Regions from separate parts of the Streptomyces sp. NPDC058092 genome, predicted to be linked through region 1. Evidence: predicted binding sites of a transcription regulator. Region 1 holds the regulator's gene; each other region holds the start of a gene.
What was found. The regulator HrcA, encoded in region 1, represses chaperone genes, less so after heat shock. The targets are predictions, from matches to a motif close to TTNGCACTCNGNNNNNCNGAGTGCNAA.

Region 1 (3,273 bases):
GGACGGTGGACGAATCCGTGTGCACGAACCTGTACAGGGACCGTCAACGGCCGTTGAAGGCGTCCTTCAGACGGGAGAACAGCCCCTGCTGCCCGGGCTGGAACTGGCCGGTGGGCCGCTCCTCGCCGCGCAGCTTCGCGAAGTCCCGCAGCAGTCGCTCCTGGTCCGGGTCCAGCTTCGTCGGGGTCATGACCTCGACATGCACGATCAGATCGCCGCGCCCGCCGCCCCGCAGATGCGTGATGCCGCGGCCGTGCAGCGGGACCGACTGGCCCGACTGCGTGCCGGGCCGGATGTCGACCTCCTCCAGGCCGTCGAGCGTCTCCAGCGGCACCTTGGTGCCGAGCGCGCCCGCCGTCATGGGGATGGTGACCGTGCAGTGCAGATCGTCGCCGCGGCGCTGGAACACCGAGTGCGGCAGCTCGTGGATCTCCACGTACAGGTCGCCGGCCGGGCCGCCGCCGGGGCCGACCTCGCCCTCGCCCGCGAGCTGGATGCGGGTGCCGTTGTCGACACCGGCGGGGATCTTCACGGTGAGCGTGCGCCTCGACCGGATGCGGCCGTCGCCGGCGCACTCCGGGCACGGGGTCGGCACGACCGTACCGAAGCCCTGGCACTGCGGGCAGGGCCGCGAGGTCATGACCTGGCCGAGGAAGGACCGGGTGACCTGGGAGACCTCACCGCGGCCGCGGCACATGTCACAGGTCTGGGCGGAGGTGCCGGGTGCGGCGCCCTCACCGTTGCAGGTCGTACAGACGACCGCCGTGTCGACCTGGATGTCCTTCGTGGTGCCGAACGCGGCCTCGGCGAGATCGATCTCCAGCCGGATCATCGCGTCCTGGCCGCGCCGGGTGCGCGAACGGGGCCCGCGCTGCGACGACGTACCGAAGAACGCGTCCATGATGTCGGAGAAGTTGCCGAAGCCACCCTGTCCGAATCCGCCCGCGCCACCGCCGCCGGAGGCGGACAGCGGATCGCCGCCGAGGTCGTAGACCTGCTTCTTCTGCGCGTCCGACAACACCTCGTAGGCGGCGTTGATCTCCTTGAACCGCTCCTGGGTCTTCGGATCGGGGTTCACATCCGGATGCAGCTCGCGAGCGAGCCGCCGGAATGCCTTCTTGATCTCGTCCTGAGATGCGTCGCGGCGCACGCCGAGTACGGCGTAGTAGTCCGTGGCCACTTACGACTCCGCCAGGATCTGTCCGACGTAACGTGCCACTGCGCGTACCGCTCCCATCGTTCCGGGGTAGTCCATGCGGGTCGGTCCGACCACGCCGAGTTTGGCGACTGCCTCGTCGCCCGAACCGTAGCCGACCGCGACGACGGACGTGGAGTTGAGCCCCTCGTGGGCGTTCTCGTGCCCGATTCGTACGGTCATGCCTGAGTCCTTGGCCTCGCCGAGCAGCTTCAGCAGCACGACCTGCTCCTCCAGTGCCTCCAGCACCGGCCGGATCATCACAGGGAAGTCGTGCCCGAAGCGGGTGAGGTTGGAGGTGCCGCCGATCATCAGCCGCTCCTCCGTCTCCTCGACGAGGGTTTCGAGCAGGGTGGAGAGCACGGTGGAGACCGTTCCCCGGTCCTCGCCCTCGAATGAGTCCGGCAGATCCTGCACCAGCTGCGGGACATCCGCGAAGCGGCGCCCGACGACCCGGCTGTTGAGCCGGGCCCGCAGATCGGCGAGAGACGTCTCACCGAACGGGGCGGGGCAGTCGATCATGCGCTGTTCGACCCGGCCGGTGTCCGTGATCAGCACGAGCATCAGCCGGGCGGACGCCAGCGACAGCAGCTCCACATGCCGCACCGTGGACCGGGTCAGCGAGGGGTACTGCACGATGGCGACCTGCCGGGTCAGCTGCGCGAGCAGCCGTACGGTACGGCCCACGACGTCGTCGAGGTCGACCGCGCCGTCGAGGAAGTTGTGAATGGCACGGCGTTCCGGCGACGAGAGGGGCTTGACGCCCGCGAGCTTGTCGACGAAGAGCCGGTAGCCCTTGTCCGTCGGGATGCGTCCCGCACTGGTGTGGGGCTGGGCGATGAAGCCCTCGTCCTCCAGCACCGCCATGTCGTTGCGCACGGTGGCCGGGGAGACCCCCAGCTTGTGCCGCTCGGTGAGCGCCTTGGAACCCACGGGCTCCTCGGTGCCGACATAGTCCTGGACGATGGCGCGCAGCACTTCGAGTCTGCGTTCGCTGAGCATCGCGCACACCTCCAGCTGTTCCTCGGTGGTTCTCGGGCCGTACCTGGTTCATTCCCAGGAATCCGCCTGGCACTCTGTCGTCGCGAGTGCCAGCAATCCCCCCGCCAGTGTACGGCGGCCGAGTGGGGGCCTAGCAAGGGCGACCGGCCACGCTACCTCGGGACCGCGCAGGTCGTTGCCGATAGCGTCGCGGTATGGATGCCTCTTGGGAAGAGTTCGGCTGGGAGCGACTCGGTCACGGAATGGGGCGACGGCGCCTGCCCGGATGGGATGCGACCGTCGCACTGGTGGCCGGAGCGGAGGGAGTTCTGCTCTACGACACCGGATCGACACTTCGCGAAGGCGCCGAAGTACGGGCTCAGGCACAGGCCCTGCTCGGCCGCAAGGTGACGCATATCGCACTCAGCCACCCGCACTTCGACCATGTGCTGGGCACCGCGGCGTTCTCCGGCGCCCAGGTGTACGGGGCGGTCGGCATGGCGGGCCTGCTGAAGGCCGGGGCGGACGCCCTGTACGCCTCCGCGGTACGCCACGGGGTGTCCGAGCACGACGCGGCGGAGGCCACCGGTGTCGTGGTGGCGCCGCACCACGAGGTGTGCGGTGAGTGGACGCTCGATCTGGGGGGCGGCCGCCAGGTGCTGCTGGCGAACGTGGGCCCCGCCCACAGCGGTCACGACCTGGCCGCGCTCGTGCCCGGTTCCCCCGCGGTGGTGCTCTGCGGGGACCTGGTCGAGGAGTCCGGCGAACCGCAGGCGGGCCGGGACGCGGTCCCGTCGCGCTGGCCGGCCGCGCTGGACCGGCTGCTGGAACTCGGGGGCGAGGACGCGGTGTACGTGCCGGGGCACGGGGCGGTGGTGGACGCGGCGTTCGTCAGGGGGCAGCGTGACCGGCTGGCCACCCTCTTCGGCGTGTCGTGACCGGTTTCCGTCCTATCGTCTTCCGATGCGCAGCTACCAGCCGGACCTGACCCCACCATGGAAGAGGTCCGCCCCCGTTCCCGAGGTCCCCGCCGATCCCGATCTGGTCGTGGAGGAGGTCTCCACCGGATTCTGCGGTGCGGTGATCCGCTGCGAGAA
Region 2 (3,273 bases), on a different contig from region 1:
ACTACGACGACGTCAACCGCTTCTGCTCGGAGCTCATCGGCGACCCGCTCGGCGAGGGCTGGGGCTTCGTCAACGTCAACCTGCGCCCCTACTACGGCGAGGGCTCCAAGACCCTGGCGTACGAGATCTGCGAGCAGCTCGGCTGGCGGCTGCCCGACCAGATCGTCATCCCGATCGCGTCCGGCTCGCAGCTCACGAAGATCGACAAGGGTCTCCAGGAGCTGATCAAGCTGGGCCTGGTCGAGGACAGGCCGTACAAGATCTTCGGCGCCCAGGCCGAGGGCTGCTCCCCGGTCTCCACCGCCTTCAAGGCCGGTCACGACGTCGTACGGCCCCAGAAGCCGAACACCATCGCCAAGTCGCTGGCGATCGGCAACCCGGCCGACGGCCCGTACGTCCTGGACATCGCCCGCCGCACCGGCGGCGCGGTGGAGGACGTCAACGACGAGCAGGTCGTCGACGCGATCAAGCTCCTCGCCCGCACCGAGGGCATCTTCGCGGAGACGGCGGGCGGCGTGACGGTCGGCGTCACGAAGAAGCTGATCGAGGCCGGTCTGATCGACCCGGCGCTGACCACCGTCGTCCTCAACACGGGTGACGGCCTCAAGACCCTGGACGCGGTGGCCGCCACCTCGCAGGCGACCGCCACGATCCGCCCGAGCCTGGACGCGTTCCGCGCCGCCGGACTCGCCACCAGCTGACCACCCGAGACTGCAGGAAGGGCACCCACCATGAGCGTCAAGGTCCGTATCCCCACCATCCTCCGCACCTACACGGGCGGCCAGGCCGAGGTCCCGGCCGAGGGCTCGACCCTCTCCCAGGTCATCGAGTCCCTGGAGCAGAACCACCCGGGCATCGCCGCCCGCGTCCTGGACGACCAGGGCAAGCTGCGCCGCTTCGTGAACGTGTACGTCAACGACGACGACGTGCGTTTCGAGGGCGGCCTGGAGACGGCCACGCCGGACGACGCCGGCATCTCGATCATCCCGGCGGTCGCGGGCGGCTGCTGACCCCCCGTCCGGATCCCGGGCCGGCTTCACCGCGTTATCGGAATTGCCCTCTCTGCGAGAAGCGGAGGGGGCAATTCTGCATGGTTGAGCGCGGTACAGTGTGGGAAGTCCCCCCAGCTGCCCGTGCCGCCCGCATATGAGAATGCGCCCGGTCACGACAAGAAGCAGCCAAAGTACTCGATCTCCTTGCGCCATAAGTCGCCTTTGCCCGGCCCGACTTGCCCTGGAATCCCACGAATTCCTCATATTCGGGCGTTCGGTGCTGCCCAGAATTCTCGTCCGATTGACCTGTTGCAGAGGGCAGTTGGGCAGATACATTCGGCCGCGGTCGACGCGTTCCGGCGCACGCACCCTCTCCTGTCGGAGGGTGAGTTCTGACCCGGGTCCGCGAAGTGCGGTCCTGTGCAAGGGCCAGTAATAGGGGAGTTAGGCATGGCTCAGGGCACCGTCAAGTGGTTCAACGCGGAGAAGGGGTACGGCTTCATCGCGGTCGACGGTGGTGCGGATGTTTTCGTCCACTACAGCGCGATCCAGATGGACGGGTACCGCACCCTCGAAGAGGGTCAGCGAGTTGAATTCGAGATCTCGCAGGGCCAGAAGGGGCCGCAGGCGGACATGGTCAAGCTCGCCGTCGGCTGAGCTCGACGCGGTCGGCCAACGACACTACTCACGCACGGAGGGCCCGTACCCCAGAGGTACGGGCCTTCCGTGCGTCTGCGTGTCCGTGCGTCCGTGCGCCCGCGCGACCGTGTGTTCGGGGCCGTCCGAGGGTGGCCTTCGTTGTCCACATCCCGAGGCGGACGCTTGCACTCTCCGGGGTCGAGTGCTAATCATTGGCGTTAGCACTCTCCAGGTGAGAGTGACAGAACTTGGACCGGGCCGGTGAGGCCCGCAGGTCCGGTGGGGCAAGGAACCACCGGTCAGGCAGGCCGTCCGTCGCGGGCGCCACTCGGTCCGGAGCAATCCACCCCTGTCCGGGAGGACCACTTCACATGGCCAAGATCATCGCGTTCGACGAGGAGGCCCGGCGCGGTCTCGAGCGCGGCATGAACCAGCTCGCCGACGCCGTCAAGGTCACCCTTGGCCCCAAGGGCCGCAACGTCGTCCTTGAGAAGAAGTGGGGCGCCCCCACGATCACCAACGATGGTGTTTCCATCGCCAAGGAGATCGAGCTGGAGGACCCGTACGAGAAGATCGGTGCGGAGCTGGTCAAGGAGGTCGCCAAGAAGACGGACGACGTCGCCGGCGACGGTACGACCACCGCCACCGTTCTCGCCCAGGCTCTCGTCCGCGAGGGCCTGCGCAACGTCGCCGCGGGTGCCAACCCGATGGCCCTCAAGCGGGGCATCGAGAAGGCCGTCGAGGCCGTCTCCGCCGCCCTCCTGGAGCAGGCCAAGGACGTGGAGACCAAGGAGCAGATCGCTTCGACCGCCTCCATCTCCGCCGCCGACACCCAGATCGGCGAGCTCATCGCCGAGGCCATGGACAAGGTCGGCAAGGAAGGCGTCATCACCGTCGAGGAGTCCCAGACCTTCGGTCTGGAGCTGGAGCTCACCGAGGGTATGCGCTTCGACAAGGGCTACATCTCGGCGTACTTCGCCACGGACATGGAGCGCATGGAGTCGTCGCTCGACGACCCGTACATCCTGATCGTGAACTCCAAGGTCAGCAACGTGAAGGACCTCCTTCCGCTGCTGGAGAAGGTCATGCAGTCCGGCAAGCCGCTGCTGATCATCGCCGAGGACGTCGAGGGCGAGGCCCTGTCGACCCTGGTCGTCAACAAGATCCGTGGCACCTTCAAGTCCGTCGCCGTCAAGGCCCCGGGCTTCGGTGACCGCCGCAAGGCCATGCTCGGCGACATCGCCATCCTCACCGGTGGCACCGTCATCTCCGAGGAGGTCGGCCTCAAGCTGGAGAACGCCGGTCTCGACCTGCTCGGCCGCGCCCGCAAGGTCGTCATCACCAAGGACGAGACGACGATCGTCGACGGCGCCGGTGACAGCGACCAGGTCCAGGGTCGCGTCAACCAGATCCGTGCCGAGATCGAGAACTCCGACTCGGACTACGACCGCGAGAAGCTCCAGGAGCGCCTCGCGAAGCTGGCCGGCGGCGTGGCCGTCATCAAGGCCGGTGCCGCGACCGAGGTCGAGCTCAAGGAGCGCAAGCACCGCATCGAGGACGCGGTGCGCAACGCCAAGGCCGCCGTCGAGGAGGGCATCGTCGCCGGTGGTGGCGTGGCTCTGCTCCAGGCCTCGGCCGTCTT
Region 3 (3,273 bases), on a different contig from region 1:
CGCACCATGCCCGGAATCGCCGCCCACGCCGCTCCCGACGCTCCCGCCCAGCCCCGTCGCGGCCAGCGCGGCAGCCGTCAGGGCCAGTCCGGCGGCCATGGTGTGGCGTTGCCGCCACAGTGCCCGCCGCAGCCGGTGCCCACCGCCTCCGCGCACCCGCAATGGTTCGAACGCGGGCACACCACAGGGCGGGGGAGCCGATGCCGGAGGCCCTGGAGCCATCGTCGGAGCGGAACGCCCGGAGCGCGCACACGGGGACGACTCGGAAGAGGGGAGTGACGGGAATGGCAGGGACGACGGGGATGACGGGGACGACTGCGACGACGGGAACATGGTCAACACCACCTGGCATGAGGAGTTTCGGACGAACACCCCTCACGATCCACCGTCCGCGAGATTCCCGCCGAAGCCTGTGGACAGCCCCAGGGTTGTGGATAACCTCGTCACCCGGCTGCCTCCACCGGCTGCCTCCACCGGCTGCCTCCACCGGCTGCCCCGGCTAAGGAAGCTTGATCCCCGTCTCCAGCCCGTCCAGTGCACGCGAGCACGGGCAGTCGCGGTCCGCCGCCGCGGGCAGCGTGGCCACCACGTCGAAGAGCACTGCGCGCAGCCGGTCCACATTGGCCGCGAACACCTTCAGCACATCCCCGTGCGAGACGCCCTCCCCGGCCTCCGCCCCCGCGTCCAGGTCCGTCACCAGCGTCATCGTCGTGTAGCAGAGGCCCAGTTCACGAGCGAGGATCGCCTCCGGGTGCCCCGTCATCCCGACCACCGACCAGCCCATCGCCGCATGCCAGCGCGACTCCGCCCGGGTCGAGAAGCGCGGCCCCTCGACGACCACCAGCGTCCCGCCGTCCACCGGCTCCCAGCGCTTCGCGCGAGCCGCCGCCAGCGCCGCCCTGCGCCCTTCGGGGCAGTACGGATCGGCGAAGCCCAGATGCAGGACATTCGACTCCGCGCCATCGGCCCGGATCTCCCCGTCGTAGTACGTCTGCGTACGAGCCTTGGTGCGGTCCACCATCTGGTCGGGTACGAGCAGCGTACCCGGTCCGTACTCCGGACGCAGTCCGCCCACCGCGCACGGGCCCAGCACCTGTCGTACGCCGACGGAACGCAGCGCCCACATGTTGGCCCGGTAGTTGATGCGGTGCGGCGGTAGATGGTGGCCGCGTCCGTGGCGGGGAAGGAAAGCGACCCGGCGGCCGCCGGCCTCGCCGAGGAAGAGGGAGTCGCTCGGCTTTCCGTACGGGGTGTCCACACGCACCTCCGTGACGTCCTCCAGGAAGGAGTACAAGCCCGAGCCACCGATGACACCGATCTCTGCGTTCGCCATGCGATCACAGTAGCGACGCGGAAAAACGCCGACGACCCCGCCGGACGGTTCGGCGGGGTCCTCGGGGAAGTGCGGTGCGGGTCAGGCGGCCGACGTACCACTCGTCGATGACGAAGAGGACGAAGAGGACGTCGAAGACGCGGCAGCCGAGGAGGAGGCGGACGACTTCGTGTCCGACCCCGTCGACGACGACGAATCGGAACCGGCCGCCTTCGCCGAGGACGACGTCGGCGTGGTGCTCGACGAGGAGCCACGGCTGTCGTTCCGGTAGAAACCGGAACCCTTGAAGACAATGCCGACCGCCGAGAACACCTTCTTCAGGCGTCCTTCGCAGCTCGGGCAAACGGTCAGGGCATCATCGGTGAACTTCTGCACCGCCTCGAGGCCCTCGCCGCATTCGGTGCACTGGTACTGATAGGTCGGCACTTGTCTTCCTCCTGGCACTCTCACTCGATGAGTGCTAACAGTCGTCAATGGTAACTGCTGCGGGCCGCTGTTTGCAGTAACGTCTGTCACCTGCCCGGTGGGCAGCGGTCAGGGCTCGGCCGTCATGAGGGCCGTCGGCCTGGATGAGAAGGCTGCCACATCATGCGGCGCAGAAGTCCGCAGGAGTCACACTGACGTATTCCGCTGATTCCAGTGGTACCCGCGGTTCCAGCTGCACCTGGTACCCGCGGTTCCAGTGGTTCCAGTGATTCGAGTGCAGGAATCGTCACTCTCCGGCCGTGACAGCATCGCGGCGAACCGCGCCACGCGCGGCTGTGACGGTGGCGCGGACAGGGGCCAGCCTCGAACGCAGCGCGACCAGGATGACCAGCGCGAGTACGGTCCCGACCAGCGGCACGACGAATCCGGTGCTCGCGCCGTGTGCGTCCGCGAGCCGTCCGGCGACCGTCACCGCGGCCGCCTGGCCGAGGGCGACCGAGCCCGTCAGCCAGGTGAACGCCTCGGTCCGGGCGGACTCCGGAACCAGCGCCTCCACCAGCGTGTAGCCGCTGATCAGGGCCGGGGCGATGGACAGCCCGACCAGCAGTCCGAGCCCGGCCAGCAGAGGCACGGAGTGCACCGCCCACAGTCCGGACGCGGTCAGGGTCAGCGCCGCGTACCCGACGATCAGCCGCCGCCGCGGCCCGATCTTCCAGGCAATGGCGCCGCAGGCGATCCCGGCCAGCATGTTGCCGGCCGCGAAGATCCCGTACAGCAGGCCGTTCGCCCCCGGCCGGCCGATCTCCTCGGCGAAGGCGGTCAGCGAGACCTGCATGCCGCCGAAGACCGCGCCGATCCCCAGGAAGGCCACCGCGAGCACCCGGACACCCGGTACGGACAGCGCGGACGCATGCCGCCGGGAGGTGCCGGGCGCGGTATTGCGCACCGCGGGCTGGGTGCGGTGCTGGGCGGCGAAGAGCAGTCCGCCGACCAGGGTCAGCCCGGCCTCCGTGATCAGGCCTGCCGCCGGGTGCACCCCCGTACACAACGCGGTGGCGAGCACCGGGCCGATGACGAAGGTGAACTCGTCCGTCACGGATTCGAACGCGGCTGCGGTGGACAGCAACGGTGAAGCCTCGCGGCCCGGTGCCGCGCCCAGCAGGGCCGCCCAGCGGGCCCGGACCATCGGCCCGATCTGCGGAATCGACGCACCGGTCGGCACGGCCGCCGCGAACAGGGCCCACAGGGGCGCGTCCGCCAGCGCGAGCGCCGTCAGTGCCGACACCGATGCCGCGTGCACCACGACACCGGGCAGCAGCACGGCGCGCTGGCCGAAACGGTCGGCGAGCTTGCCGGTCTGCGGCGCGAACAGGGCCATGGAGACACCGGTCACGGCGGCGACGGAGCCCGCGCTGCCGTACGAGCCGGTGGTGTGCTGAACCAGGAGAACGATGCCGATCGTCAGCATCGCGAAGGGCTGCCGTGCGGCGAAGCCCGGCAGGAGAAACGTCCAC

Region 2: a site for HrcA is predicted at 1,814-1,840, ahead of groL (chaperonin GroEL). Genes of this name have one in related genera too.
Region 3: a site for HrcA is predicted at 1,771-1,797, ahead of ACFVV1_RS07135 (FmdB family zinc ribbon protein). Genes of this name have one in related genera too.

The regions. Positions count from the first base shown of each region.
Region 1 covers NZ_JBHVSY010000011.1:68,154-71,426, forward strand. Annotated here, with positions in the region: gene dnaJ (molecular chaperone DnaJ) at 44-1,180, opposite strand; gene hrcA (heat-inducible transcriptional repressor HrcA) at 1,181-2,197, opposite strand; gene ACFVV1_RS19760 (MBL fold metallo-hydrolase) at 2,392-3,114, shown strand; gene ACFVV1_RS19765 (DUF3097 domain-containing protein) at 3,140-3,273, shown strand, end outside.
Region 2 covers NZ_JBHVSY010000012.1:58,414-61,686, reverse strand. Annotated here, with positions in the region: gene thrC (threonine synthase) at 1-701, shown strand, start outside; gene ACFVV1_RS20935 (MoaD/ThiS family protein) at 732-1,010, shown strand; gene ACFVV1_RS20930 (cold-shock protein) at 1,443-1,649, shown strand; gene groL (chaperonin GroEL) at 2,003-3,273, shown strand, end outside.
Region 3 covers NZ_JBHVSY010000003.1:220,854-224,126, reverse strand. Annotated here, with positions in the region: gene ACFVV1_RS07145 (hypothetical protein) at 1-222, opposite strand, end outside; gene ACFVV1_RS07140 (S-methyl-5'-thioadenosine phosphorylase) at 500-1,333, opposite strand; gene ACFVV1_RS07135 (FmdB family zinc ribbon protein) at 1,415-1,759, opposite strand; gene ACFVV1_RS07130 (MFS transporter) at 2,046-3,273, opposite strand, start outside.